2 regions of the Telluria sp. ZB2R32 genome follow, and region 2 is predicted to be linked to the other one. Evidence: predicted binding sites of a transcription regulator. Region 2 holds the regulator's gene; the other holds the start of a gene.
What was found. The regulator FliA, encoded in region 2, starts transcription of late flagellar genes. The targets are predictions, from matches to a motif close to CTAAAGTTTNNNNNNNNNNNGCCGNTA.
Positions count from the first base shown of each region.

Region 1 (15,124 bases), on a different contig from region 2:
ACTCGACAAATCCCGAACCAGAGGATATTTCTCAAATGTTAGCTACCCGTATCAACGCAACGCGCGTTACCTCCGCAGTCGCCCTTCTGATCGCCGGCGCTGCCATCGCTGTACCGGCCTCGGCCGCCACCCTGACGGTTGGCCCGGGCAAGACCTACGCTACCCCATGCCAGGCATTCGCCGCTTCCAAGGCGAGTGACGTGATCGAAATCCAGGGCGGCACCTATTCGGGTGACGTCTGCGCCATCTACAAGAGCAAGCTGACCATCCGCGGCGTCAACGGCCGTCCGGTGATCGATGCCGCCGGCAGGAATGCGCTCGGCAAAGGCACCTGGGTCGTGGTCGGCAGCGATATCGTGATCGACAATGTCGAAATGCTGGGCTCGCGCGTGCCGGACAAGAACGGCGCCGCCCTGCGCCTCGAAGGCACCAACTTCACGCTGCGCAATTCGTTCCTGCACGATAACCAGAACGGCATCCTGAGCGGCCAGAACACCGCCAGCACCGTGATCCTGGAAAACAACGAGTTCGGCCACAACGGCCATGGCGACGGCTACAGCCACAACATCTACATCGGCAAGGTCGCCAAGCTGACCTTCCGCTTCAACTACTCGCACGACGCCAACGTCGGCCACAACCTCAAGACGCGCGCGTTGTACAACACCATTGCCTACAACCGCTTTTCGAGCCTGCGTACGGGCGAAACCGGCAGCACCGCATCCGGCCGGCCGAGCTACGAGATCAACGTGCCGAACGGCGGCACCACCTACATCACCGGCAACGTGATCATGCAGCCGACCTCGTCGAACAATCCGATCCTGGTGTCGTATGGCGAAGAAGGCGTGGGTGACCGCAAGACCGACCTGTACGTGGTGAACAACACCTTCGTCAACGACGAAAGCTCGCGCGGCACCTTCGTGGTGGTCAAGAACGCCGCCACCCCGGCCAAGCTGATCAACAACCTGTTCAGCGGCTACGGCGCGATGACCAACCAGACGACGGCAGTCAAGAAGACCAACTTCCAGTCGCTGGCCATCGGTTTCGTCGACCGCCTCGGCTACAACCTGACGCCGCTGGCCAACGCGCTGATCATCAACGCCGGTTCGGCGCCGGGCAACTCGTCGGGCGGCCTGTCGCTGAAGGCAACTTCGCACTACAAGCACCTGGCCTCGAGCAACACCCGTAGCGCCCGCGGCGCGATCGATATCGGCGCCTACGAAGTCCAGTAAGCTTCACGGCCCTCGCCGTGGATGTGAAAAGGCCCCGGTGTTGCGACGCCGGGGCCTTTTTTTATCGCTCACGCGCCAGGCGGCGCGGGAATCAACGGGTGGCGTCGTTCAGCTTTTCTTTCACGTCGCCGAATTTTTCCTGGGTCTTGCCTTCGACCTGGTTCTTCAGGCCCTTGGCTTCCTGCTCGGTGTTGCCGACCAGCTTGCCGGCTTCTTCCTGAATCTTGCCGCCGATGTCTTGCAGTTTGCCTTCGACTTGGTCCTTGTTCATGATGATCTCCTTCGGTGATTGCGTGGTCGGATGACGACGCGATGGGTACAGATTACGCCCGCTCGCCGCCGCGTTCCGTGCGGCCGTTCACATAGCTCGACAATATGTTCAGCGGGTCGGATCCGTCCACCCATGCGCCGTTTCGGTTTAACAAATGATAATGTTTAATTATTGTTTTGTTAATGGAACCGATTATGCGCGAGCCTTCCCCTGCCCACTCCCCTGCCCGGCCCGCCGACGACACTGCTGCGGACGCGCCCGGCACTTCAGCGCCGCAACGCAGCCTGATGAAACGCACCGCCCTGGTCGACGGCATCAGCGTGCTCTTCATCCTCGGCCTGGCCGCCATCTGGTTCGCCGCCGACGCCCTGCTGCTGGTGTTCGCCTGCATCCTGTGTGCGGTGCTGCTGTACGAACTGTCGGACCGGCTCGCCCACCGGATCAAGCTCAAGCGGCAGTGGTCGCTGGCGCTGGTGGTCGTGCTGCTGTTCGCGGCGATCGGCCTGGGCGGCTGGGCGATGGCGCCGCAGATTTCCGAACAGTCGACCAAACTCGCCGAAGCGGTGCCGAAGTCGCTGCAGCAACTGCAAAGCGCCGTCAACGAACACCCGCTGCTCAAAAAAGCCTTGTCCGGCCTGCCGCCGCCGGAGCAGATCGTCAAGCAGATGTCGTCGATGGTGCCGAATGCCGGGCTGTTCTTCACCGGCGTGCTGGGCGCGATCGGCAATGTCGTCATCATCCTGTTCGTCGGCATTTATTTCGCCGCCTCGCCGCACCTGTACACGAGCGGCGCGATCAAGCTGGTGCCGCAATCGAAGCGCGGGCGGGCACGCCAGGTGCTGCAAAAGATCGGTCATACGCTGGCGAGCTGGCTGCTGGGCAAGTCGGTGTCGATGCTGATCGTCGGCACCGTGACCTCGATCGGCTTGTCGGTATTGGGCGTGCCGCTGGCGCTGATCCTCGGCATCATTGCCGGTTTGCTCGATTTCGTGCCCTACCTGGGGCCGATCATGGCCGGCGTGCCGGCGGTGCTGATTGCGTTCTCGATCAGCCCGGATCTGGCGCTGTACACGGTGCTGCTGTTCGCGGGCGTGCAACTGGTCGAGGGTTACCTGCTGCAACCGCTGATCGAGTCGCGTGCGGTCGACCTGCCGCCGGCGCTGACGATTGTCATGCAGCTGGTGTTCGGGACGCTGTTCGGCTTTGCCGGGGTGGCGCTGGCGACCCCGCTGGCGGCCGCCTTGAAGGTGCTGGTGCAGATGCTGTATGTGGAGGATGTGCTCGGCGACAAGGTGGAGGAAACCGAGAAGTAAGTGTGCGGTTACCGGCGCGTTAAGCGGTACGCGAGTATCGCGTACCACCGCATGGACTCGGGAGTCCATGCGGTGATAAGGTGGCTTCGATCAAATCCTGAATGCACCGCCACCCGATAACAAAAAGCCGCGACACGTCGCGGCTTCGTTATTTGTGGCTGAAAGAATCAGCTTCCCTTGACGATATCCTTCACGTCACCCACCTTCTCCTGCACTTTGCCTTCAGCCTGGTTCGACAACCCTTCGGACTGCTGCTGGCGGCTGCCGACGGCTTCGCCGACCTTTTCCTGGATCTTGCCGCCAATGTCCTTGGCCTTGCCCTTGATTTGGTCCTCGTTCATGATGAGTCCTCTTCGGTTGGAATCGAAGCCCCATCCTGGACCGGATTCGCCCCCAACTCTGTTCGCTGAATAACATTGCGAGGCTTGCGCCAAAGACTGGCCAGCCACGGCTGCTGTTCGCGCGGCACGCCCGGTGGCCGGTAGTAATGGTGCAGCGGAACGAATCCCGCCGCCACCAGGTAACGCTCCCAGGCCGGGTAATCGTGGTAGCTGCCATAGCGCGCGCCGTTCCAGCCCTCCTCGTTGTGGCCGCGCGGATTCGAGCTGAACAGCACGCCACCGTGTTTCAGCGTGCCGTACAACGCCGCCAGCACCCCTGGCAGCGCCGCCGACGGCACGTGGAAGAGCGAGGCATTCGCGAACACGCCGTCGAACAACGCCGGCGGCAAGTCCAGGTGCAAAAAATCCTGGTGCCAGACCTCGCAGCCGCTGTACGCGCGTGCCATGGCCGCGAATTCGGCAGCGCCGTCGAGGCCGATGGCGCGGTGCCCGAGACCGGTAAAAGTTTTCAGGTCGCGCCCCGGGCCGCAGCCGAGGTCGAGCAGCGTGAACGGCGCCGGCGCCTCGATCGCGTCGAGCAGCGCCGTCACGTTCTGGCTGACGTCATGGTCGATGGTGCCGGCAAAAAAACCCTGCGCGTTACGTTCGTAATGCGCGAGGGTGCGCCGCGAGATGCTGTCGAGGTCGTCGCTCATCGATTTACCAGATCTTCACCCGGTCCTGCGGCGCCAGGTACAGCGCCTGCCCCGGCTTGACGTCGAAGGCCGTGTACCAGGCATCCAGGTTGCGCACGATATAGGTACGGTACTGGGATGGGGCGTGACCGTCGGTCATGACGGCACGGCGCAGCGAGGCTTCGCGCGCCTTGCTGCGCCAGCCCTGGGCGAAGCCGGTGAAGAACTGGCGGTCTGCCTCAGGCGTCTTGCCGGACGGTGTCGTCTTGAAGGCATCGTAGGCCGCCGCCACACCGGCCAGGTCGGCCAGGTTTTCGCTCAGCGTCAGCTGGCCATTCACCGCCAGGTCCGGGAACGGTTTATAGGCGCCGTATTGTTCGACCAGTTTGTTCGAGGCTGTCTTGAAGTGCGCCAGGTCTTCTTTCGTCCACCAGTCGCGCAGGCGGCCCTGGGCGTCGAACTGGGCGCCCTGGTCGTCGAAGCTGTGGCTGATCTCGTGGCCGATGATGGAACCGATCGCGCCATAGTTGGCGGCGTCCGACCCTTTCGGGTCGAAGAACGGCGGCTGCAGGATCGCGGCCGGGAAGTTCATCGCATTCTGCAGCGGCAGGTTGACGGCATTCACCAGCTGCGGCGGCATGGCCCACTCGGTGCGCTCGGGTTTGCGGCCCAGCTTGGCCAGCTCTTGCTTGTAGTGGAACTCCTCGGCACGCACCGTGTTGCCGAAGGCATCGCCGGCGACGATGTTCAGGCCCTCGTACGATTTCCATTTCTCCGGATAACCGATGCCGACGTACATCCCCTTCACCTTGGCCTGGGCCTGGGCGCGCGTGGCCGGCGCCATCCATTCCAGCTTCTCGATGCGGCGGCTGAAGGCGTCGATGATGTTCGCCACCATCGCCTGCACGCGTGCCTTGTTCTCGGCGGGGAAGTATTTGGCGACATAGATCTTGCCGACCGCTTCGTCCATGGCATTGTTGGTGGCGCCCAGGGCGCGCTTCCAGCGTGCCGACTGCTGGGGCGTGCCGGACAGCGTCTTGCCGGTGAACTCGAAGCGCTGGTCGGAAATGGCCTTCGGCAGCAGGCTGGCATACTGGTTCAGCTTGTGGAAGGCCAGGTAGTCGCGCCAGGTGGCGACGTCGGCATCGGCCAGCAGCCGGGCTGCGCCGGTGATGGCAGTCGGGTGATAGACCTGGAAGCGTTCCTGCTTGTCGAGGCCCGCCGCCTTGAAGAACTCCTTCCAGTCGACGCCGGGGGCTTTCGTGGCGAATTCCTTGGCGGTCCAGACATTGTTCGACTTCTGGATGTTGGCCGAATCCTCGCGTGTGGCATGGGTCTGCGCCAGCGCCAGCTCGAGTTCGAACACGCGCGCGGCGCGTTCGTCGCTCTTGTCCATGCCGGCCAGTTTGAGCATGGCGGCAATGTGCTGCTGGTACTTGGTGCGCAGCTCGGCCATGCGCGCATTGTTTTCCAGGTAGTAGGCGCGGTCCGGCAAACCGAGGCCGCCCTGCAGCAGGTAAGGCAGGTTGCGCGACGGCTCGGTCAGCCCCTGCGCGACCCACAGGCCGAACAAATTCTCGGTGAAGAAATTGGTCGAGTTCAGCGGGTCGACGTCGGCGCGGATCGAGCCGCCGAGCGCGCGCACCAGCGCCGCTTTGTCCTTGATGGCGGCGATGCTCGCCAGCATCGGCTTGATCGGCGCCAGGCCGCGTTTTTCGATGCCGGCCTCGTCCATGTAGGAGGCGTAGAAATCGGCCACCTTGCGCGCCTCGGCGCTGGCATTTTTATCCGCGCCGACGTCCTCGATCATCTTGGCGATGCGGGTATTCGTGTCTTCGGCCAGCGCGCCCATCGCGCTCCAGGAACCGCGGTCGGCCGGGATCTCGGTCTTGGCGAGCCAGTCGCCGTTGGCATAGGTGAAGAAGTCTTCGCCCGGCAGCACCGTCATGGCGGGACTTTTCGTGGCGGCGGGCTTTTCAGCAGGCGCAACGCCGGTCTGGGCAGCGGCAAATCCGGAGGTGGCAAAGTTACCCGCGCACAGGGCGAGGACGATGGCGGTCTTGGCAGGGGTCCAACGAGTCTTCATGCTTTTCCTTGGTTTATTTTCGATGATTATTATTTTATTGTTGCTGCGCCTGCAATGCGGCGCGCACCTGCGGCAGCAGGCGCGCCTTTTGCGCCGCGCGCACGCGAATGCCATTTCCGACCCGACGAGCTTCGACCAGCGCGTCCGGCCCGAAGTTCTGGCCCACATACTGCTCCATCATATCCGCATGACGCGCATCAGACGATCCCGCCACGACCGAGGCGAGCGCGCGGTTGCGGCCGACGGCGTCGGCACTCTTGAGCAGGGCGTCGCGATGGGCGACCGCGAATTCCCAGGCCTGGTCGGGATGCTCGCGGCCGATGCTCGAGACGATCATGGTCGACAGGTTGGCCGGGATCTCGGGCGATACCGCCATGCTCAGCGCGCTGGCCGCCAGCGCCGGATCCTGCACCAGCGTCATCGCGCCGCCAAAACGGTTGCGTTCCTCGTCGGTGCGGGCGGCGGCCACCTGCTTGCCGAGGGCGGCATAAGTGGCGCCGTCGGCATAGCGGCCGACCGTGCTGACGACGAAGTCGAGCATTTCCGGGCTGACCGATGCCGGGTCGGCCTGGTAACGCGCGAAGCGCTGGCGCGCCTCTTGAATCGCGCCTTCGTCGCCGGCGCGCGCCAGGCTCAACGCCAACAGCGCGCGCAATTGACGCTCTTCGGCCGCTTCGCCCGCCTTCGGCTCCCAGCCCAGCTGCGCAAAGCGCGGCCGCACGAAGCCGATCACGAAGCGCCGGATCGGCGCCTGCTCCGGTTCGCCGCGCGCGAGATTGTCGAGCGTGCCGAGATTGCCCAGGATCGATTGCCATACCGCCAGGCGCGGCTCGTCGCCGTACTTGGCCACCAGCGCCATGTAGGCGTCGAGCTGCATGCGCCCCGCGGCCACCAGGCTCCAGGTATCGGTCAGGAGTTTCAGGCGGGTCGGGTCCGGTAGCCGCGCCGCGTTTGCCGCCAGCGCGTCGAAGCTGGCGCGGTCGTACTGGATGCGGAAAAAGCCGACGCTGTGCGGGTCGACTACCAGCGTACCTTCGCAACCGCCCTGCGTGATCGTGGTGCTGCGGTTGGCCAGCAGCGTGTACCAGGCCTTGCCATTGACGGTACCGACCTGCAGCGGCACGCTCCATAACCGGTTTTCAGGCGCCGGCTCGTCGAGGCGGTACTGTTCCTGCGACAAGGTGACCTGGCGCTTGCCGTCGACGCAGGCCTGGCTCACCGAAATCAGGGGGTAACCCGGCTGGGTGGTCCAGTCGCCGGCGAGTTTACTGACCGGCTTGCCCGATGCCTTTTCGATCGCCGCCCACAAATCTGCCGTGGTTGTGTTCGAATACTGGTGCTTCGCCATATAGGCACGGATACCCTTGCGGAACGGGTCCTCGCCGACATAGGCTTCGAGCATGCGCAGGAAGCCCTGCCCTTTTACATAAGTGATGGAATCGAAGGCGCCGGCGGCCTGCTCTTCGTTGTCGATGCGGGTCTGGATCGGGTGCGTGGTCTTGCGCGCATCAAGATTCAGTACGCCCTCGCGCTCGGCGATGCCGTCCAGGTAGGGGCGCCATTCCGGATGAAAATGTTCGGTGGCCTTGGACGCCATCCAGGAAGCAAACCCTTCGTTCAGCCACAGGTTGTCCCACCAGGCCATGGTGACCAGGTTGCCGAACCACTGGTGCGCCACCTCGTGGGCGTTGACTTCGAAGGTGAGTTTCTTGACGTTTTCCGGGCTCTTTTTCGGATCGTACAAGAGCGTCGATTCGTTGTAGACGATGCCGCCCCAGTTTTCCATCGCACCATTAAAGCCGCCGGGGATCGCGATCTGGTCGAGCTTGGCCAGCGGATACGGCACGCCGAAGTAATTGTTGTAGTAGCGCAGCAGGTCCTTGGTGGCTTGCAGCGCGAAAGCGGTCGAGCCGAGCTTGCCGGCGGTGGTGACGACGCCGATCTCGACGCCGTCCTGGCGCGCCGCCACGCGCTCCATTTCGCCCGCCACCAGCACCACCAGGTAACTCGGCATCTTCGGGGTCGGCGCGAAGGCGAAGCGCTGCATGCCGCCGGCGAGCTTTTCCTGCTTCTCGACCGGGGTGTTCGAATAGGCCTTGAAGCTGGCGGGGACGTCGACGGTGAGCTTGAACTTTGCCCGGAATGCCGGCTCGTCCCAGGTCGGCAGCATGCGCCGGGCATCGGACGGCTCCATCGTGGTGGCGATCAATTTCCTGTCGGCGCCGTCGGCTTTGTAGCCCACCTGGAACAGGCCGCGTCCTTCGCGGTTGATCTGGCCGGTGAATGCCAGCGCCAGCACGTAGCGTCCAGGCGCCAGCGGCGCGCCGAGTTCAAAAGTGAGCGTTTCCTGCTTGTCGTCGAGAATCGGCGCCAGCATGCGTTCGGCCATCCCGCGGCCAGACAGGGACGCGCGCTCGATGCCCAGGTTGGCGGCATTCAGGACGATGCGCGCCGTCGGCCGCAGCACCTCGATCTCGACACGCTGGGTGCCGCGGAAGGTGTCGGCCTTGATGTCGGGTACCAGATGGGCGTCGTACAGCAGCGGGATGACGTCTTTCGGCAGCTTGCCGGGCGTGGCGGCGAACGAAAACGGGGCTTCGGCCTGGGCGGGAGCGGTGGTGGTGCTGAACGCCAGGGTCAATGCCAGGGCCAGGGCGGGGGTGGCGCGGGATGCGCGTGGATGTCTCATGGTTCCCTCTCTCGCTTTCTTTTTATGTGTTTTCTATGTGGTGTGTTTCTGTGCTCGATACGCCGCGCCTGGCGCAGCGACCCAGTTCGCACTGTACAGAAAGCGCTCGCCTGGCTGGTCTGGAATGCGACAGACGGCAAAAAGAGGCGCTGGACTGCACAATCCTGCCGCCACGCGCAGTTGCCAACGCAGTTGTCAGTGCAGTTGCCAAGCTGTTGAGAAAAATTTTCAATTATTTTTGCAAACAACCCTAAAGTTCGACCGGGCTCTGCCGTAAAAGGAAGACAACCGGGAATCCGGCCGAAAAAAATTGCAGCGGTGTCAACATGACCTCCAACGACGTTCTCTCGATGTATGAAAATATTGCCGGCCTGACGGGCAAGATGGCGGCGGCGGCACAATCGGGCGACTGGAACGGGTTCGACAGCTTGCAGGCGCAATGCGCGGCCCAGGCCGGCGCAGCGGCGACCGGCGTACCGGCCCTGGATGGCGCCAAGCGCCTGCGCAAGATCGACCTGCTGAAACAGATCATGGCCAATGACCGCGCCGTGCGCGACGTGACCGAACCATGGATGGGCCAACTGGACCGCGCGCTGCGCACGCACTGAGCCGCTCTTCTCCTCTCCGAAAAAAGCGCCTGCGGGCGCTTTTTTTTCGTCCTCATCCTTTGCGGACACTTTGCGGGCACGCAAGCGTCTCCAGCAAGGCGCCCGCTACATTGACTTCTTCATGGCGGCGCCGGCGCATATCACATTGCTTGGGGGAAGATTTGATGAAGCACTATCTAGGCGTATTCTTTTTATGGATATGCCTCATCGGCAGAGCGGTTGCCGCAGGAAGCGCCGGCGCCTCCTGCGACGGCATGCGTATTGCCGACCTCAGCGCGCGGGCCGCGCAGGACGACATCAAGGCGCAGGAATTGCTGGGCTGGTGCTACGCGGTCGGCCAAGGCGTGAAGGCGGATGCGCAACAGGCCGTGCGCTGGTTCAGCCGGGCCGCCAGCCAGGGCAGCGTATTCGCCCAGCGCAAGCTGGGCACGGCATACGCCCAGGGTCTTGGCGTGCCGCAAGACTACGACACGGCAATCGATTGGCTGTCGCGTGTCGTCGAAGGGGGCCATGCCGACGTCAAGCTGGACCTGGCGAAGCTGTATCTCGCGCAGTCGCCGCGGCGCGACGTGGCGCACGCGCTCGCACTGGCGACGCCGTTCGCCGAAAAAGGGGTGCTCGATGCCCAGTTTCTGTTGGGGCGCATCTACGCGTCCCAACTTGACCCGCCCGACGTCGACCGGGCGCTGGTCTGGTACCGCAAGGCGGCCGAGCGCGGCAATGCCGATGCCCAGAATAACCTGGGCATGCTCTACTTGCGCGGCAAAGGCGTCGTGCGCAATGCCGCGCTCGGCAACCAATGGATCAGGCGTGCGGCCATGGGGGGAAATCCGACCGCCCAGTTCAACCTCGGGTTAGCCTGCCTTTACGGCGCAGGCGCCGCCCGCGATGACAGGCAGGCGCGCTACTGGTTCGAACTGGCTGCGAGCCAGGGCTATCGTCATGCCTGGGGCGAACTTGCACGGATGTACCGCGACGGCCTGGGTGTAGCGCACAACACGGTGGCGGCCGCGGCGCTGCGCATGCTGGCGCGGCGCGGCGCAGACGAGGCCAACCAGGCGGCGGCTGGCGACCAGCCGGGTTCGCGCCTCACGCGCAAGGAACGGGACCAGGCGCAGCGCCTTGCCGACGCGATGTTGCGCTCGAAGCAGCCGCTGGAGACGCTGGCGCAGTTCGTCAAACAGGCGCCCCGGGAGAAGCCGCAACCGCCCAATGCCGCCAGAGCAGCCGGCTTGTTGCCAGTGAGCGGACAAAAATAAAGGCGCCCATTGACGCCTTCGTTTTTTGCGGTGCGACTGCCATGCAATCGACCACATGAATTCGGAGAGCAACACCAGGAAACCTGGTGCCGCCTCTTTGCCGGTTGCATCCGGCGTCCTCTGCCGCTGTTGGCAGCCTGACCGCTTCCGAAAACAGGCGCCTTGCAGCGTACATCCGGAACCCGCGCCACGCTATCGGTGGTGGCTGCGCCGGACTCTGTTTCGTTTTGTGGTTTTGATAACCAACGAATTCAGTATAGCGCAATTTTTGCGCTTGTGTAGACCAATTGTGCGCGCCCTGTCGGGCACGTTATTCCGGTTGCGAAACCGCCTCGGCTGCCGGCGCCGGCGCTTGCACAGAGGCCCCTGCCGCGGCCGCCGCCTTGGCGCGTCCCGGCATCAGGCGCGCCTTGACTGACGCCATGAATTGCGGTTTCGCTGCCCCGTCAACTGGCGCCGTGGACAGCTTGGCCGGCTTGTGCTCGGGTGGAATCTTGCCGAAGCGCGAACGCTTGCGGCGGCGCAGCAGCGCCAGCACCAGCCCGGCGATGGCGGCCACGGCCGCGATGCCGGCGCCGATCAGCAGCCACGGCGTCTCCGCTTGCGGCGGCTCGGGCTTCTTCGGCTTGCGGTGAATACGCGGCGCACCCTTGGGAGTGTCTTTTACAGCATCCTTCGGGGTTTCCTGCGCCATCGGAGCTGGCGCAACTGCCTCGACCGCGGCCGGCGGCGCTACTGCCGCCGCGGCGTCCGGCACGGCCGATGGCGCGGCGCCCGCACCTGCCTGCAGCACCTTTACTTTTTCCTCGAGCTGGCCCAACTGGTGGTGCAAGGCTGCATTCTTTTCGCCCAGCGCCACGCAGGCGTTCAGGGGCGCGCTCGCCGCCTGCGGGGCGCAGCTCGGCGCTTCGGCGGGCGCGGCTGGCCTGGTCTCGTGGACCGCCTTTGGCGCCGCCTTGGGCTTGGGTGCGCTCTTGCGCACGACGGGCGTTGCCGGAGGCGCGCCCTCTTCCACGTATTCCTCTCCTGCCTGCAGGGCGGCGGCCGGGCGCGGCGCAGGTACGGGTTTGCGCGCCGGCACAGGACGCGCTGCCGCTGCGGCCTTTGGCGCGTCGGCCTGGGCTTCGCGTACGGGGAGCGCAGCGGGTGCGGATACGGCTACCGGCGCGGGCGCGGGCGCTGGCGCTGGCGCCGGGTTCGGGTCCGGCGTCAGCCACAGCGTCACCAGACGCACGCTGCGCTGGCCGGCGTCGACCAGTTCGAGGTAGACGTGCAGGTGCCGGCTCTCGACCGGCTTGAGGGAAGTCAGATGCAGGAACTGGCGGCCATCGCGCCGCGTCACACGCATGTCGAGGCTGGACAGGACCGGCGGCATGGCGATGTTGGCGCCGCGGTACACGTCCGGGTTGGCCAGGCGCACCGCCACCGGCGTGCCCGGGTCCTCGACCAGGGTCAGCTCGACATCCGCCGCCAGCGCCTGCCCGATGTGCGACATTACCCGGGCTTCGCCCAGTTCGGCCGCATGGCCGGCGGCGGTAGCGCCGGCAAGCAGCAGTGTCGTCAGGATGTGGGGAGTACGCAGTGCCATGGAAGGAAGAATTTGTAGCCTAAGCGTAATTAACGGGTGTTCGGATACACTCTTTAGCTCCCGCATCGAAATAAATAACAGGACAAGTTCATGGAAAACCGGATAGAAAAAGACAGTTTCGGCCCGATCGACGTCCCGGCCGACCGCCTCTGGGGTGCCCAGACCCAACGCTCGCTGCACCATTTCCACATTTCGACCGAACGCATGGCGCCGGAACTGGTCGCCGCGCTGGCCCAGGTCAAGCGCGCCGCGGCGGCGGTGAACCGTTCGCTCGGCAAGCTGCCGAAGGACAAGGCCGACGCCATCATCGCCGCCGCCGACGAAGTGCTCGATGGCCGCTATCCGGACGAATTCCCGCTCGCCGTCTGGCAAACCGGTTCCGGCACGCAAAGCAACATGAACATGAACGAGGTGCTGGCCAACCGCGCATCCGAACTGGCCGGCGGCGAGCGGGGCCAGGCGCGCCTGCTGCATCCGAACGACCACGTCAACATGGGCCAGTCGTCGAACGACATCTTCCCTACCGCCATGCACGTGGCGGCGGCGCTGGCGGTCTCGAAAGACGTGCTGCCCTCGCTGGCGCGCCTGCGCGGAACCCTGCAAATCAAGGCGCGCGACTTTGCCGACATCGTCAAGATCGGCCGCACCCACCTGCAGGACGCCACGCCACTCACGCTGGGCCAGGAGTTTTCCGGCTACGTCGCCCAGCTCGAATTTGCCGAAGGCGCGATCCGCGCATCGCTGCCCGGCCTGCTGGCGCTGGCGGCCGGCGGCACGGCGGTCGGCACCGGCCTGAACGCGCACCCCGACTTCGCCGCGCGCATCGCCGCCGAACTCGGTTCGCGCACTGGCCTGGCGTTCAAGACGGCGCCCAACAAATTCGCGGCGCTGGCCGGGCACGACGCGCTGGTCGCCAGCCACGGCGCCTTCAAGACGCTTGCCACTGCGCTCATGAAAATCGCCAACGACGTGCGCTGGATGGCGTCCGGTCCACGCTCGGGCCTGGGCGAAATCACGATCCCGGAAAACGAACCGGGCAGCTCGATCATGCCGGGCAAGGTCAATCCGACCCAGTGCGAAGCGCTCACCATGCTGTGCTGCCAGGTCTTCGGCAACGACGTCGCGTTGACGGTCGGCGCCTCGCAGGGCAATTTCGAATTGAACGTGTTCAAGCCGATGATCGCGCATAACTTCCTGCAGAGCGCGCGCCTGCTGGCCGACGGCATGCGTTCCTTCGAGGAGCACTGCGCGCGCGGCATCGAGCCGAACCGCGTGCGCATCGGCGAACTGATGGAGCGCTCGCTGATGCTGGTGACCGCACTGGCCCCGCACATCGGGTATGATGCCGCCGCGCAGATTGCCAAGCATGCACAGCACGAGGGCATCACCCTGCGCGAAGCGGCGCGGCAGTCGGGGCTGGTCAGCGAAGAACAATTCGACCAGTGGATCGTCCCGATGGACATGACGCGCCCCGATCCGGAGTAAGCACTCCCCGCGCCGCACGATGAGCTTGCCTTGGCACCTTGGCAAGCTCAATTGTGCGACGTGCAATTTTTCCCGAGGATAGTATGCAAAAGACAACTTTCGAACTGACATCCGAGTTCGTCGAACTCAACCAACTGCTGAAACTGGTCGGCCTGGTCGACAGTGGCGGCGCCGGCAAGAACATGGTGGCCAGCGGTGTGGTGTCGGTCGATGGCAAGAAGGAACTGCGCAAGACCGCAAAGATCCGCACCGGCCAGACCGTGACCGTGGGAGACGTGCGGATTTCCGTGCAGTAGGCGGACTACCAGCCTCTACGGCGCACGTTTGCGCGCAGACAAACGCGACCGGTAGTCCTTGTTTTAATTTTAAGACGTGACCAACCGTCTTTTAAGGGTGAAGGCAATGGAAACCCCGGAAGAAAACCCGCAAACGCAGGAAAGGCTGATCGGCGACCTGCGCCTCGTCATCGAGAACGCGCAAGAGCTGCTGAAAAACACCGATCAGTACACGAGCGTCCTCTACCAGAACGCGCGCGCCAAGCTGGCCATGGCCCTGAACGCCGCCAACGAAGAGCTCGAACGCTTCGAAGACGCGCAACTGTGCCGCATGATGGAAGCGACCCGCCTCGCCACCGAGCATTGCGCCGGCATGACCGGCGAAGAGCGCATCCTGCGCGCTTTCCATTGAGTTCACCGCGGCGCCGGCCTGGCGCCGCGTTCTTCCTTCGGGCGCCCGGTGCGGTGCCGCGAACGGCCTTGCCTGGTTCTTTGTGGTTCGTAGGGTGCGCTCTTGAGCGCACGCGGTATGGCGCCGGCATATCGACACATCAGAGGATGTACGGCGTGCGCTCGAGAGCGCACCCTACAGTCCCATTTTGTATGCGTCACGAAAAAATCAAAGGGTCCAGCGCGTGGAGTCGGGACTCCACCCTACAAAAGCTGCGGTTCGTAGGGTGCGCTCTCGAGCGCACGCGGTTTGTCAAACGCAGGTCAGGAATCAGGCAGTGGTATTGATCGTCTTGCCCAGGTGCGCCGGCAGGTTTTGCGCTGGCTGGGGCGGGGTGATGCCGGAGAGAAGCTGGCTCATGTGCGCCTGTTGCATGTCCTGCTGCTTCTTCAGCATGGTGACCGCCACTTCGTCTTTCCGGCCGGTCTCTGCAATAGTGGTGGACAACTTGGCGATGCTGGTGACGTCCATGACGGTCTCCTGTTGAGGGTTATCCCCCATTAACGGTTTTTTCGCCGGAAACTTTAGCCTTTGTCACTAACCACGCGCTGAGCCAGCGCAAGACGTCTTCCGGCGCATTCAGGTCGAGCCAGGCCGGCGCTGCGCCTGGCGGAGCTGGGCCGTCCGAGGCCACCGCCAGCACGAGCGGATCGTCCGGGTACAGCGGCGCGCGTCCCAGCGCCGGGCGATAGACCTCGAGCTTGGGCAGCGCTTCCCATTTATAGCCCTCGACCAAGGTCAGGTCGGCCGGCGCCAGCCGCGCCAACTGCTCGGCCAGGGGCGGTTCCGCCGCGCCGCGCAGCTCGCGCAGGATGGCGTAGCGGTAGGGCGAGGCAATCATCACCTCGGCCGCAC
Region 1 covers NZ_JCASIG010000001.1:439,638-454,761, forward strand. Annotated here, with positions in the region: gene AC56LG_RS01905 (right-handed parallel beta-helix repeat-containing protein) at 36-1,229, shown strand; gene AC56LG_RS01910 (CsbD family protein) at 1,321-1,500, opposite strand; gene AC56LG_RS01915 (AI-2E family transporter) at 1,695-2,813, shown strand; gene AC56LG_RS01920 (CsbD family protein) at 2,981-3,154, opposite strand; gene AC56LG_RS01925 (class I SAM-dependent methyltransferase) at 3,151-3,849, opposite strand; gene AC56LG_RS01930 (M13 family metallopeptidase) at 3,854-5,914, opposite strand; gene AC56LG_RS01935 (M1 family metallopeptidase) at 5,949-8,603, opposite strand; gene AC56LG_RS01940 (flagellar protein FliT) at 8,930-9,211, shown strand; gene AC56LG_RS01945 (tetratricopeptide repeat protein) at 9,466-10,470, shown strand; gene AC56LG_RS01950 (FimV/HubP-related protein) at 10,781-12,058, opposite strand; gene fumC (class II fumarate hydratase) at 12,149-13,543, shown strand; gene AC56LG_RS01960 (RNA-binding S4 domain-containing protein) at 13,627-13,839, shown strand; gene AC56LG_RS01965 (DUF883 family protein) at 13,946-14,230, shown strand; gene AC56LG_RS01970 (YjfB family protein) at 14,540-14,740, opposite strand; gene mobB (molybdopterin-guanine dinucleotide biosynthesis protein B) at 14,760-15,124, opposite strand, start outside.
Region 1: a site for FliA is predicted at 8,854-8,880, ahead of AC56LG_RS01940 (flagellar protein FliT). Genes of this name have one in related genera too.

Region 2 (15,124 bases):
AGGTGGCCTTGCTGGAAGCGCCGGCCCTGGCCCGTGCCCTCTGGAAGCACACCGAGATCGACGACGAAATTCCCGAGAAGCTGTACTCGGCGGTGGCCGAAGTGCTGGCCTACGTCTTCCAGCTGCGCAATTACAGCAAGGCCGGCGGCCATTATCCGGACCGTCCGACCAAGTTGCAGGTGCCGCCGGAGATGGACCCGCTGAACCCGGCATCGCAAGTGAAACAAAAACCCGATAACGTATAACGGAGCCGCTGAATGAATAGTTTGAGAATGCCGGGCTGGATGGGAGCGGTTGGCGCCAAGGGCAATGCCCTGGCCGCGCCGATCCTGATCATCCTGCTGCTGGCGATGATGATCCTGCCGCTGCCGGCCTTCATCCTCGACCTGTTCTTCAGTTTTAACATCGCGCTGTCGGTGATCGTGCTGCTGACCGCGCTGTACACGGTCAAGCCGCTCGACTTCATGGCCTTCCCGGCGATCCTGCTGGTGTCGACCATGCTGCGCCTGGCGCTCAACGTCGCCTCGACCCGTATCGTCCTGACCGAAGGCCACACCGGCGGCGCTGCAGCCGGTAAAGTGATCGAAGCCTTCGGTCACTTCCTGATCGGCGGCAACTACACGGTCGGTATCGTCGTGTTCGTCATTCTCACCATCATCAACTTCACCGTCGTCACCAAGGGCGCGGGCCGTATCGCCGAAGTCGGCGCCCGTTTCGCGCTGGACGCGATGCCTGGTAAACAGATGGCGATCGACGCCGACCTGAACGCCGGCATGATCAGCGAGCCGGAAGCGCGCAAGCGCCGTACCGAGGTATCGCAGGAAGCCGAATTCTACGGCGCCATGGACGGTGCCTCGAAATACGTCAAGGGCGATGCCGTCGCCGGCATCATGGTCACGCTGATCAACGTCATCGGCGGCCTGATCGTCGGTGTGGTGCAGCACGACATGGCGGTCGGCAAGGCAGCCGAAACCTATACGCTGCTGGCCATCGGCGACGGCCTGGTGGCGCAGATTCCATCGCTGATCATCTCGATCGCGGCCGGTATGGTCGTTTCGCGCGTGGCCAACGAGCAGGACATCGGCGGCCAGATGATCGGCCAGCTGTTCGCCAAACCCGAAGTGCTGTACATCACCGGCGGCATCATCGCCGGCATGGGCCTGATCCCGGGCATGCCGAACCTGGTGTTCTTGTTGCTGGGCGGCGTGCTCGGCGGCAGCGGCTACCTGCTGGCCAAGCGTGCGAAAAACGCACCCCAGCGCGAAGCGGAAGCGGCCGCCAGCGATGCGGCGGCCGGCGCGCAGCAGGCGGCATCCAGCGAGGCGGAAGAGGCGACCTGGCAGGACATCATGCCGGTCGACACCCTCGGCCTGGAAGTGGGCTACCGCCTGATTCCGCTGGTCGACAAGACCCAGGGCGGCGAACTGCTCAAGCGCATCAAGGGCATCCGCAAGAAATTCGCCCAGGAAGTCGGCTTCCTGGCGCCGCCGGTCCACATCCGCGACAACCTGGAACTGAAACCGTCGGCCTACCGCATCACATTAAAAGGCGTGGAAGTCGGCACCGGCGAAGCGATCAACGGCCAGTTCCTGGCGATCAACCCGGGCATGGCCAGCGGCACGTTGCCGGGCCAGGCGACGACCGATCCGGCCTTTGGCTTGCCGGCCGTGTGGATCGAAGGCGGCATGCGCGACGAAGCACAGAACCTGGGCTATACGGTGGTCGACGCCGGCACCGTGGTGGCGACGCACCTGAACCACCTGATCACGACGCATGCATCGGAATTGCTGGGCCGCATGGAGGTGCAGGCGCTGCTGGATCACCTGGGCAAGGACACGCCGAAGCTGGTCGAAGACCTGGTGCCGAAGGTGGTGTCGCTGTCGACGCTGCAGAAGGTGTTGCAGAACCTGTTGATCGAAGGCGTGCACATCCGCGACATGCGCACCATCATCGAGACCCTGTCCGAGCACTCGAACGGTACGCAAGACCCGAGCGACCTGACGGCGGTGGTGCGGGTGGCGCTCGGCCGCGCGATCGTGCAGCAGCTGTTCCCAGGGACCAACGAATTGTCGGTAATGACCCTCGACAACCGCCTCGAGCGGCTGCTGATGCAAGCACTGGGCGCCGGCGGCGACGGTACCGGCATCGAGCCGGGCCTGGCCGACACCATCGCCCAGCAGGCGCACAATGCGGCGCAGCAGCAGGAAGCGATGGGGCACACGCCGGTGCTGCTGGTGCCGGGTCCGCTGCGCGTCCTGCTGTCGCGCTTCCTGCGCCGGGCGCTGCCGAACCTGAAGGTGTTGTCGCATTCGGAGATTCCGGAGACCAAGACGATCCGGGTGACCAGCCTGGTCGGCGCGGGTTGACGCCTGGGTGAGCAGGAGCACCACGTATAATCCTCGATTGCCTGCGCGGAGCGTTCCGATATCCGGCGCGGCGGTCTTCAGGAGTCGTGGATGATATGTGTACAGCCGGGCCGACGCATCGTTACCGGCACCTGCCCCTTGTTGTAACCTGAGGACGGCATGAAAATCCTTCTTACAGGAAAAAACGGACAAGTCGGGCATGAATTGCAGCGCGCACTTGCACCGCTTGGCGCGCTGGTCGCACCGGAGCGCAACGAGCTCGACCTGGCGGACACCGAGGCCTTGCGTCGCCTGGTGCGCGCGCTGCGCCCCGACGTGATCGTCAATGCCGCCGCCTGCACGGCCGTCGACAAGGCGGAGTCCGACCGCGCGGCGGCGTTCGGCGTGAATGCCGAGGCGCCGCGCATCCTTGGCGAGGAGGCTGCGCGCCTCGATGCATTGGTGCTGCATTTTTCGACCGACTACGTGTTCAGCGGCGCGCAGGATCAGCCCTACACCGAGCGCGACCTGCCGCAGCCGGGGAATGTCTATGGGCTCAGCAAGCTGCAGGGTGAACGCGCGTTGGCCGGCGCCTGCGCGCGCCACCTCATCCTGCGCACGAGCTGGGTGCTTGGCGCGCATGGAAGCAATTTCGCCAAAACCGTGCTGCGCCTGGCCAGGGAGCGCGCCGCGTTCGCGATCGTGGCCGACCAGTACGGCGCACCCACGTCGGCCGCGCTGCTGGCGGACATCTGCGCCGACCTGCTGCGGCACTACCGCCAGGCGCCGGCAATGGCGTTCGGCACGTATCATGTCGCCGCGGCCGGCAGCACCACCTGGTATGACTATGCGCGCTTCGTGCTGCGCGCGGCCGAGGCCGCGGGACAATCCTTGAAGGCAGGCCCGGATGCGATCCGGGCGATCGGAACGGATGCCTATCCGACGCCGGCACGGCGCCCACGCAATTCGCGCCTCGATACCACGCTCTTTCGTTCGACCTTCGGACTGCGCCTGCCGCCGTGGGAGGAGGGCGTCATGCAGGTACTGCAACAGATATTCGAAAGCGAACCATGATGCCGCTGAACGGCGACTACGCCATTACCTCTTCGCTAACCGAAACGAGGCATGTATGCGGCTGAGCGTTACCCCGACCGCCATTTCGGACGTGCTGGTGATCGTTCCCCAGGCTTTCGAGGACAGCCGCGGCTTCTTCCTCGAGAGCTTCAACGCGCAGGACTTCGCCGCCGCCACCGGCATCGACACGCCGTTCGTGCAGGACAATCACAGCCTGTCGCAAGAAGGCGTCCTGCGCGGCATGCATTACCAGGTCGAGCGTCCGCAGGGTAAGCTGATTCGCGTGATCGAAGGCGCCGTGTTCGATGTCGCCGTCGATTTGCGGCGCTCTTCGCCGACGTTCGGGCGCTGGGTGGGTGAGGTGTTGAGTGCCGAGAATCGCCGCCAGATGTGGATACCGCCGGGCTTTGCGCACGGGTTCGCGGTCCTCGGCGCGCGCGCACAGTGCCTGTACAAGACGACCGATTACTGGCATCCGCAGTTCGAGCGGATCCTGCAATGGAACGATCCGGCCGTGGGCATCGTGTGGCCGATCGGGTTCGCACCGCGGCTGGCGGACAAGGATGCGCATGCGCAGCCCTTGCACCTGGTCGAGACGTTTGCCTAGGCAGGCGGGGGTGCCGATCGCATCTAAATCGAATTAACGCACTTTCCCCATCCTTTTCCGCCGATGCTTGCTCTGCGGCATCGTCAATAATCTATCCCATAGACCGGCCTCGTGCGCGCCGGTCACCATCGAATAGCGCAGTGCGGAGAATAAGATGAATGTGAAGAAATTTACAGCGGCAACATCCCGGGAAGCCTTGCGCAAGGTGCGCGATGCGCTCGGCCCTGATGCCGTCATCCTCTCGAACCGTCCCGTCGACGGCGTCGTCGAAATCCTGGCGCTCGACAACGACGACGTCGCTTCCCTGGCCGCCCCGGCGCCGGATTCCGCCATGGCCCAGCCGCAGCCGCGCCTGGACCTGAACGCCTTCGAGCCGGAAGCGCCGGCCTTCGTCAACCGTCGCGCCGCCGCGCCCGCCGCCACGCCGGAACAGATCTACGCCAGCCGTCGTGCACCGCAGCCTGAGCCGGAATTCGCCCCTGAGCCGATGTTTGCGAGCCGCCGCGCGCCGCAACCCGAGCCGGAATTCGCAGCCGAACACAGCTACGCCAACCGCCGCGCCCCGCAGCCGGAGCCGGCCTTCGACATGGCCGCCATGACCGCGATGATGTCGGCCGCGATCTCCCAGGCCAAGGAATCGGCTGCGCAAGAGATGAGCGGCATGATGAGCGAACTGCGCGCCATGCGCGGCATGATGGAATCGCAACTGGCCGAGCTGTCCTGGGGCGGCACGCAAGCGCGCGAGCCGCAAAAGGCGGTCGTGCTGCGCGAAATGCTGGCCGCCGGTTTCTCGGCGTCGCTGTCGCGCTACCTGATCGACAAGATGCCGGCGAACAAGGATGCCGCCGAGGCGATGCGCTGGATCAAGACCGTGCTGGCGCGCAACCTGACCACGATGGCCGACGAAGACACGCTGCTCGACAAGGGCGGCGTGTTCGCCCTGGTCGGCCCGACCGGCGTCGGCAAGACCACCACCACCGCCAAGCTGGCCGCGCGCTGCGTGATGCGCCACGGCCCGGAAAAGCTGGCGCTGATCACCACCGACGCCTACCGTATCGGCGGCCACGAACAACTGCGTATCTACGGCAAGATCCTGGGCGTGATGGTGCACTCGGTGAAGGATGAAGCCGACCTGCGCATCGCCCTGAAAGAACTCAAGAACAAGCACACCGTGCTGATCGACACCATCGGCATGTCGCAGCGCGACCAGATGGTCACCGAACAGGTGGCCATGCTGGCCGGCGCCGGCGCCGACGTGAAACGCCTGCTGTGCCTGAACGCCACCTCGACCAACGAAACCCTGGCCGAAGTCGTGCGCGCCTACCAGGGCAGCGGCCTGCACGGCTGCATCATGACCAAGATGGACGAAGCGGCGTCGATCGGCAACGTGCTCGACGTGATCATCCGCCAGAAGCTGAACCTGCATTACATCTCGAATGGCCAGCGCGTGCCGGAAGACCTGCACCTGGCCGACCGCGCGCTGCTGGTCGACCGCGCCTTCCGCAGCCGCCGCGACGGCGCCAATCAATTGGATGATGCCGACCTGCCGCTGATGATGGCCGGCACCGGCAACGTGCACAAGGACGAGAGCCTGCGCGAGGTGCGCTTTGTCTAGTTTCGATTTCGACCAGGCCGAAGGCCTGCGCCGCATGCTGGCCGGCCCCAAGCCACGCATCGTCACGTTTTTATCCGCCACCCCGAGCGACGACAAGGGCGCGATGCTGGTCAACCTGGGCGCCTCGCTGGCCCAGGCCGGCAACGATGTCCTGATCGTCGATGCTTGCCGGCGCGACTATGGCGTCGCCCGCCGCCTGGAGATGGAACGCCACGCCAGCCTGCTGCAGGTGGCGCGCCAGGAATGCGCGCTGAACCAGGTGGTGCAGACCGCGCCCCAGGGTTTCAATGTGGCGCTGCTGGCGCGCGACGGCCAGGCGGCGGTGGATGCCGACGAAGCGCGCCGCCTGTCCAAGGCCTTCGACGTGCTGGTGAAAAAGCAGGGCGGCATCGTCATCGTCGATGGCGAAGTCGATGGCGACGGCGGCTTTGCGGTGCCGCTGCTGGCCGATTCCGAAATCGTGGTCCAGGTCTCGACCGGCGCCACCTCGATCACCAACGCCTATGGCCTCATTAAACGCCTGGCGCAGGCGCTGGGCCGCCGTCCGTTCGGCGTGCTGGTCACGGGCGCAAGCGAGGCAGAGGCGAAAGTGGTTTACGATAATATGTCGGCGGCAGCAAGCCGTTACCTTGCAGTAACGTTGAGTTCGATGGGCTCGGTGCCGGCGGACGAATACCTGCACCGCGCCGCGCGTCTTGGACGTTCGGTGGTCGATGCCTTTCCGCTGGCCGGGGCCTCGGTGGCCTTTCGCCAGCTGGCCGGGCGTTTTGCACTGTCCGGCATGACGCGCGGCGGCGCGCATTTTGGTTCCTGAGAAAAAAGAACAAGCATGTATACCGTCAAAGGAAAAGCCGACAAGAACCACCTGCTCACCGAGCACGCCCCGCTCGTGAAGCGCCTCGCCCATCAGATGAAAGCGAAGCTGCCGCCGTCGGTCGAGGTGGACGACCTGATCCAGGCCGGCATGATGGGCCTGCTCGATGCCATCAACCGCTACGAAGACAACCACGGCGCCCAGTTCGAGACCTATGCCGTGCTGCGCATCCGCGGGGCCATGGTCGACGAGCTGCGCAGCAACGACTGGATGCCGCGCAGCACGCGCTCGACCATGAAGAAGGTCGAGACGGCGATGACCAAGCTGCAGCAGCAACTGGGGCGTCCGCCCAGCGAGCTCGAAGTGGCGAAGTCGCTCGACGTGCCGCTGGCCGAGTACCAGGAAATGCTGTTCGAAGGCGGCGGCCACCAACTGGTGTACTACGAAGATTTCCACGACGAAGACGGCAACGACAGCTTCCTCGACCGCTATGCGGTGGATGAAGACGACCCGCTGCGCGCGCTGCTCGACACCGACTTCCGCTCGGCCGTGATCGCCGCCATCGACGCCTTGCCGCCGCGCGAGAAGATCCTGATGGGCCTGTATTACGAAGAAGAGCTGAACCTGAAGGAAATCGGCGCCGTGCTTGGCGTGTCCGAATCGCGCGTGTCGCAACTGCATACGCAAGCCGTGGCGCGCATGCGTGCTTCGCTCAAGGAAAAACTGTGGACTTCGCCAGCCTGATCGGCCTGGCCCTGGCCCTGGCCGGTCTGCTGGTCGGACACACGCTCGACGGCGGCCGTTTCGCTTCCCTGATCCAGCCGGCGGCATTCGCCATCGTCGTGGTCGGCACTTTCGGCGCCGTGCTGCTGCAATCCGAAGCGCGCACGTTTACACGCGGCATGCGCATGCTGCGCTGGGTATTTTTCCCGCCCAAAAACCGGCGCCAGCCGCTGTCGCGCGAGATTGCACTGTGGAGCCATACCGCGCGCCGCGACGGCTTGCTCGCGCTCGAGCAGTACATGGGAAACAAGGACCTGTTCGTGCAGAAGGGCTTGCGCCTGGTGGTCGACGGCATCGCGCCCGAGAAAATCCGCGGGCTGCTCGAGATGGAAGTGACCGCCTTCGAATTCGCCGAGCGCCAGGCCGCGCGCGTGTGGGAGTCGGCCGCCGGCTATGCGCCGACGATCGGCATCCTGGGCGCTGTACTCGGCCTGATCCACGTGATGGAAAACCTGTCCGATCCGTCGCGCCTGGGTTCCGGCATTGCCGTGGCCTTTGTCTCGACCGTGTACGGGGTCGGGCTGGCCAACCTGTTCTTCCTGCCGGTTGCGAACAAGCTGAAAGCCATCGTTGCCGACCAGGTCGCGCAATACGACATCCTGATCGAAGTGTTCCACGACATCGCCAGCGGCAACCATGCGCGCGTGGTCGAGGAGCGCGTCGCCAGCCTGCTGGTGAAACGCTGAGATGGCGAGAAAGCGTTATGACGAAGCGGAAGACCGCGACAGCCACGAGCGCTGGCTGATCTCCTACGCCGACTTCATCACGCTGCTGTTTGCCTTTTTTGTGGTCATGTACGCGATTTCGGTGGTCAACACCGGCAAGTACAAGACGCTATCGGATGCGCTGGGCGACGCCTTTGGCGGACGCCCGGACACGCCGCAGGCCAGCTCGACCGTCGAGCAACTTCCCCTGACGAACCTGATCGCACGCAAGCGCGCGGACGCGGCGCGGCGCGAGCGCGAACGGTTAAATACCCTGGCGCGCGACCTGAGCGCCTCGCTGGCGCCGCTGGTCCAGAACGGGCAGGTGCGCGTGAGCCAGACCGGGCGCGGAGTGACGGTCGAGATCAATGCGAAAGTCCTGTTCGAGGAAGGGCAGGCCGCGCTCGGCGGCGAGGCGCGCGCCACCCTCGGCTCGGTCGCCACCTTGCTGCGCGGCGAGCCGTATGCGATCGAAGTCGAAGGGCATACCGACAACCTGCCGATTGCCAATCCGCTATATCCGTCGAACTGGGAATTATCGACCGTGCGCGCCAGCAGCGTGGTGCGCCTGTTCATCGACAGCGGCGTGGCAGCGGGGCGCCTGACGGCGGTCGGGCATGCGGCGAACCAGCCGGTGGCGCCGAATACGGATGAGGCGGGCAGGGCACGTAACCGCCGGGTGACGGTGACCATTCTGGCCACCGTGCCGGATGGGGCGAAATAAAATTTCATTTTGACCGCATGGATGAAATATTGTTTCATCCGTGACGATGCGGCCGTCACTCTTGGTTTTTTCGGCCTGCGCCCGCACAATGAGCGACACAACCATATGGAGCTAAGTATGCAGCGCAGAATCATCCTGCTGGCCGCCTTGGGCGCGGCGAGCCTCCTGCCCGCGCTTGCGGGCGCTGCCGGAGAACCGACCGTGAGCGTGAAACACAGCATGGACCTCAAAACGCCACCGGGCAAGGTGCTGGTGGAAATGACGTTCACCAACCAGGGCAAGACCACGGTCTGGCTGCCGCGCGAGCTGGCGGCGGGAAGCGAACTCACGGGCGCGCGCTTCGACTTGCGCGACGCCGGCGGCAAACCGATCGCCTACACCGGCAAGATGGTCAAGCGCGCCGCGCTCACCGCCGCCGATTACCAGCCGCTGGCACCCGGCAAGATGCTGACGAATACGATCGACATTACCAACGCCTATGCCTTCGCCAAGGGCCGCCACAACTACAACATCGGCTACAACGGTCTGGTGCTGGCGGACGTGAAACAGCTCGACAAGCCGCTGGAATTTCCCGCGCGGCCCGTCTCCTTTATCGCCACCCTGAAATAAAAAGGTCCCGGCGTGCCGGGACCTTTGGCCTGCCGTGTTAGTTCAGCGCCGGCGTATTTTCGGCAAAGTACTCGTGGTTATCGGCGTTCTTCACTGCCGCGGCCGGATTGCTGATCGCCAGGCTGGCGGCGCCGCTCTGGCCGTACACGTTGTCGTCGGTGTTGGCGATGATGTCGAAGTGGCTCATCTCATGCACCAGGGTGCCGCCCTTCGAATCGGTGCCGCTCATCGGCGCCGTCCAGAACGCGTTGCACACGTAGATGCGGTACGGCTGGGTCGGGTACACGTAGGCGTAGTAGCTGTCCTTGCAGCTGCAGTCGACCACCACGTTCTGGTTATCGAAGGCGTTCTTGATCTTGCCGTAATTCGCCTTGACGGTCGCCACGCGCGACGAGTTCACGGTGCCGAACCATTTCGTATAGCGCGGACCCATGCTCGTCTTCGCCATGTAGGTGACCGAGCTATTGCTCATCGTTTTGGCGGCTGCGATGGCCGAGGCGATCGTGCTCTGCTGCGAGGCGGTGCACGACGCATAGCTCAGGCCTTGCGTGGTCGCCATGCCGCCGCCGGCATTACCTTGCTTGAGCGCCTGCATGATGGGCGACTCGGCGCCGCGCGGCAGGCGGCCTTCGATGTACACCTGCGCCGCTTGCGACTGCAGTTCGCCGATGTCGCGGGCGGCTGCCTTGTCCGCTACGGCACGGGCCGCGGTGGCGCCCTTGTCGTTGGCCAGGAACAGGTCCGGAGAGGCGGTGCGGTAGGCAATCGCATAGTCGCCGCTGACGCTCATGTCGTACAGCGACGACAGCTCGACCCTGGTCGTGTGCGAGGCGCCCGGCTTGAGCAGGTAATAGTCGGCCTGGGTCGGCTTGGCGCGCTTGATCAGGGCGCCGGTATAGGCGACCGGCGCGCCGTCGCGGGTGACCTCGAACAGCGGCGCCGACAGGCCCTCGAACGGCGTGCGCGCCTTGAGCACATACTGCGGGGTGGCCGAGGTGTTGGTGATGGTGACCTTCACGTACACGTCGTCGCTCGGGCCGAGCGCCGCCTTGTCCAGGGCCACGTCCACCTTCACGCCGTTCGACCCTGCCTGCGCGGCGGCGGCGAGGGTCAGGGCTGCGATACCGAATGCCGACTTCCAGATGCTGTTCGAGCTCATGTGTAACTTCTCCGTATGTTGTTTGTCGTGGCCGATTGTTCGGCCATTCTTTTGATGGGTTTTTCGCATGAGATCTGACGTCGATCAGAGAAAACCCACCCCCATACTGGCGAATTCATGAGCTGACAGCAATGCAATTCGGATCGTGTGTGGCATCCGTTTGCGAAAAAGTAACAATGTTGCAGTTTGTTTGTGCGCCGCTGGATTTCATATTCCTTTCATGCTAGCGCGTATTGACGGGCGTTGAACTAGTTATATGGCGCTGGCCCTGTGCTTCGCCGCCGGGCGTGAGCCGAGCGTCATTGGGCGCACCGCCCACGGGCTTTAATGTTGCGCCGACAGGAAATCCTGTGGTCCAACGATGTGCATGCGCTTTTCAACCAGCACGTTTCCGATCGCCCGCGATCCGACATCGTTCAGATGTCCCGCGTCCCGGTACAGGGGGATATCGCCCAGCATGGCGTGACAAAGGCCGTTGCTGCAAATGGCCTGGTTTGGATCGACGAAATGCAGCACCGGGAAGTTCGCTTTCAGTTCCGCAAACAGCGTGTCCCACATCCGGTTCGGCTCCTGTTTTCTGTCGCAGTTTTTTATACTTCCGTTCAACAGGCGGCGTACCGGACAGTTGGCGTTTTCGGTACCTTCGTTTGCAAGAATAATAATTGGCTTTGCACCTGCGGCAATAATGGCAGCGACCGAGTCATTCAAGCCTTTTTTTACATCGGCGAGTTCGCCCGCGGTGCGAAGGGAGTGCCATGAACCGGCCAGGATGACATGCTTGTATTTGCTCAATGAAATGTGGTTGTAGATGAACGCATTTCTGGCCTTGCATTTCTGCGCATACGAGTCCTGCGCACCGAAGCCCATGCCTTTCACCGGCAGGCATCCGTCCATGGTGTAGTCCATCACTGAAATCCGGTCGTTTTTTGCCAGGATGTCCACCATGCCGGTAAAGTGATTTCCATAGGAGTCGCCAATGAGCAGGGCATCGGCCGCCTTGCCGGGGGTGCCGAGGAGGCACGACGCCGCTGGCTTGCGATCGTAATTGAATGCCGAGGAATGGCAGTCCGGCCGCAGCTCGTTCGGGGCAGTGGCAATGATCTGTTCATACTTGGGAACGCGGGCGTCGAATCTGCCCGGCACGCCCCCGGTGTGCGCCACGCCGACGAAAGCAAGGGCAACGGCCGCAACCGGGGCAAGATAGCGATAACCAACGACAGCCCCGAATTGCATTTTCCCGCCCGATTGCCGGAACGGACGTTCCACGAACCGCCATGATGCCCAGCCCAGGCAAATCGCCAGCAGGAAGAGGAGCGTACCGGTAAGCATGTCGATGCGAATGCCGAGGTAATGTATAAACGCAATCAGCGGCCAGTGCCACAGATAGAGGGAATAAGAAATCAATCCAACCAATACCAGCGGCTTCACAGCCAGGAGCCGGGCGGTGAACGAACCTGCATTTTCTCCAGCCGCGATCAGAAAAGCGGCGCCCAGGCATGGGTAGAGCGCATTCAATCCGGGGAAGGAAGATTTTTCGTTCAATAAATACAGACTGCCGAACGTGAGCAGAAGCCCTGCCGCGCCGAGCACATGCGAGGTGCGCAGGCCTGGCGGCGCTTTTCGATAGAAAAAGAAAATGGCGAGGGCGCCGCCGATGAAGAGTTCGAAGAAGCGGGTGGGAAGCAGGTAATAGGATGCCGACGCCGCATTCCGGGTTCCGAATTCAGACAGGACGATGGCGGCGACGATGCCGATGCCGATCATGCTATTCCTGTACGCAGGCCGCAGGCGGGCAATCACCAGCAATAGCAGCGGCCAGACAACGTAGAACTGTTCTTCTACCGACAATGACCAGGTATGCAGAAGCGGCGCTTCGTCGATTCCGGACGAGAAGTAACTGCCATATTCACGCCAGAAAAACACGTTGGATACACCAAGGCTCGAATAGATGGCGCTTTTGAACATCCTTACCAGATCGGCAGGAGAAAGAATGAACAGACTGATCGCCGATACGATCGCTATCAAAACGAAAAGCGCCGGTGCAATGCGATTGATCCTGCGCTTGTAGAAGTCGGAAAAGCTGAAGGTGCCGGCCGACATCTGGCCGTAGATAAGAAGGGTAATGAGATAACCCGAAATCACGAAGAAGATGTCGACGCCGGCAAATCCTCCAGGTACCAGCGATTTGTCGATGTGGAAAAAGACAACGCTCAGTACGGCGATTGCACGCATACCGTCGATGTCGGGCCGGTAGGCGACGTGCTTCGGTTGATTCATTATGGGTCCGCAAAAGTTTCGCGCATTCTACAATGGAACGTTTCGTAGAACCAAAGCAGTTGTAGCTAAACAACGATGCTGCTTGTCTCGCCAACCGTACAGTTTTAACGCGCAAAAAAAAAGCGAACAGCGGGCCGACAGGCCCGCGGAAGGGCCTGCGTACCGCGCACATCATCATTGCAAGGGTGGCGTATTCTCTCCGAAGTATTCATGCGAATCGGCATTGTTGATCGCCCGCTGCGGCGCCGTGCGCGCCATCTCGGCCGCGCCCTGCTGGCCATACACGTGGTCGTCGGTGCCGGCGACGATGTCGAAGTGGCTCATCTCGTGCAGCATGGTGCCGCCTTTCGAATCGGTGCCGGTCATCGGCGCGGTCCAGAAGGCATTGCAGACGTAGATCGTGTACGGCTGGAACGGGTAGACGTAGGCGAAATAATCCTCGTCGCAGCCGCAATCGACTTTGACCGGCTTGGTGTCGAAGGCATCCTTGATCGCCGTGAAATTCTTGTTCACGACCGCCTGGCGCGCGGCGTCGAGCGCGCCGAACCAGTTGCTGTAGCGCTGGCCCTGTTCCTTGCCGCTGGTGAGGTAGCCGAGGCCGTTGGCTGCCATCGCGCTGCCGGCCGCGACCGCTTCGGCGATCGTCTCCTGCTGGGCGTTCGAGCACTGCGCGTAGGACAGGCCCGGGCCGGCCGGGGCGGCCAGCAGCGGCATGCTGGTGCCGCGCGGCAGGCGCCCCTCGATGAAGAGCGAGGCCGTATTCGATACGATGGCGCCGGTCTCCATGCTCGGCCCGGCAGCGGTGCCGCGCGCAGTACCCCAATAACGCACCGCATAGGCGCCGGTGGCGGCCATGTCGTAGGAATGCGAGAGTTCGACGCGCGCGCTGCGGCTTTCGCCCGGCGCCAGCACCAGGTAGTCGGCCTCGACCGGCACGCGGCGTTTCACTTCGCGCCCGAGATAGCGCACCGGCTGGCCGTCGCGCGTGATCTCGAACAGCGGGAATTCGGCCGGGCCGAATGGCGTGCGCGCTTTCAGGATGCGTTCCGGCGCCGTGCCGGTATTGGTGAGCGTTACGTTGACCATGACCTCGTCGCGTTTGCCGAGCGCCGCGCGTTCGGGCGTGATGGTGACGGCGATGTCGGCGTAGGCGGGCAGGATGGCGGCGAGCAGCAGGGTGGCAAGGGCGGTGCGGACCATGGGATTCCTCCGTCAGTTGATGACATTCAGGAATACTTTCCGCTTGTTGAGGCAGCCAAGCTTGCGCCGAAGCAAGGTTTCGTAGGGTGGGCGCCCCGAGCCCACGCGTTTGCGTGACGATGCAACACTCCGTTGCGGTGATGCGTCGTCATTAATGGCACCAGGCCAAAAGGACACGTCCGTACCGCGTGGGCACGGGGCGCCCACCCTACAAAACCGATGACGCGGCCACATCAGACTGCCCGCTGTATAACCGGTTTCGAGAACGATCCGTAGACTCGTAAGGCGGGCGGCTCCACCTCTTAGTTTGCGGACCAGACACGTCTGCGCCGCCCACGCGTTCAACCAGTCGGTGATCTGTCGCGAAGTTTCAGAGTGCGCTTGAACGCGTGGGCGGCATCCAGGCAATAGGCAATCACTTGCCAAGGTGTAGCCGCCCACCTTACGGGTAAGCATCAGCCCACCCGACAGAAACAACAACGGCCGCATCGGCGGCCGTCATCACAACAAGATTTACCAGATCACCCCAGCACGAACCGCCTCGACGGCGCGCTGCCGAAGGTCTGCCCCTTGGCCCCATAGAGCGTCGATTCCGGCGCCGCCGCCGGCGTGCGCAGCGCATTCAAGACCGTCTGGTTATGCGCCATCTGGCGGTTGAGCAGCATGCCATTCACGCGGTTCAGTTCCTTGGCTTCGGCGGTTGCCGCCAGCAGCTGCGACCAGGCGGCGCGGGCGGCATCGTCGCCACGCGCGGCCAGCCAGGGTTCCATGCCCGCTTCGGCAGCGATGAAGCCGGCGGCGCCGAGTGCGCCGTGGCGCTGGCGCGACAGTTGCGCCAGCTCTTGCACCAGCGCTACCTTGCGCGGGGTGAGTTCGCCCAATGCGTCCGCATCCGCCGCCACCAGCAATTGCTGTTCCTGCTTCATCAATGTGACCAGCGCGGCAATGTGCTCGTGTTCAGAGGTGAGGGTGGCGTGCGGAAGGGTCATCGGTCGTTATCGGTTGCGTGAGTGGAGCAGGTCGCGCACGGTGTCCAATAACCCGTCCGCGATTCGTTCGGAATTGACTTGGAACTGCCCATCGGCAATCGCAAGCTTGATACGTTCAACTTTCTTGGCATCGAACACTTGCGCGGTGCTCGAGGCGCCGCCCGCCGCCTGCGCCTGCGAGGACAGGCGGACGCTGTCGGTCGGCGCCGTGGTGGCCGTCGCCG
Region 2 covers NZ_JCASIG010000002.1:111,677-126,800, reverse strand. Annotated here, with positions in the region: gene flhB (flagellar biosynthesis protein FlhB) at 1-245, shown strand, start outside; gene flhA (flagellar biosynthesis protein FlhA) at 258-2,366, shown strand; gene rfbD (dTDP-4-dehydrorhamnose reductase) at 2,526-3,419, shown strand; gene rfbC (dTDP-4-dehydrorhamnose 3,5-epimerase) at 3,475-4,026, shown strand; gene flhF (flagellar biosynthesis GTPase FlhF) at 4,181-5,641, shown strand; gene AC56LG_RS05555 (MinD/ParA family ATP-binding protein) at 5,634-6,455, shown strand; gene AC56LG_RS05550 (RNA polymerase sigma factor FliA) at 6,471-7,199, shown strand; gene AC56LG_RS05545 (flagellar motor protein) at 7,181-7,924, shown strand; gene motD (flagellar motor protein MotD) at 7,926-8,666, shown strand; gene AC56LG_RS05535 (hypothetical protein) at 8,784-9,275, shown strand; gene AC56LG_RS05530 (M35 family metalloendopeptidase) at 9,313-10,434, opposite strand; gene AC56LG_RS05525 (acyltransferase family protein) at 10,759-12,711, opposite strand; gene AC56LG_RS05520 (M35 family metalloendopeptidase) at 12,886-13,911, opposite strand; gene AC56LG_RS05515 (flagella synthesis protein FlgN) at 14,433-14,900, opposite strand; gene flgM (flagellar biosynthesis anti-sigma factor FlgM) at 14,907-15,124, opposite strand, start outside.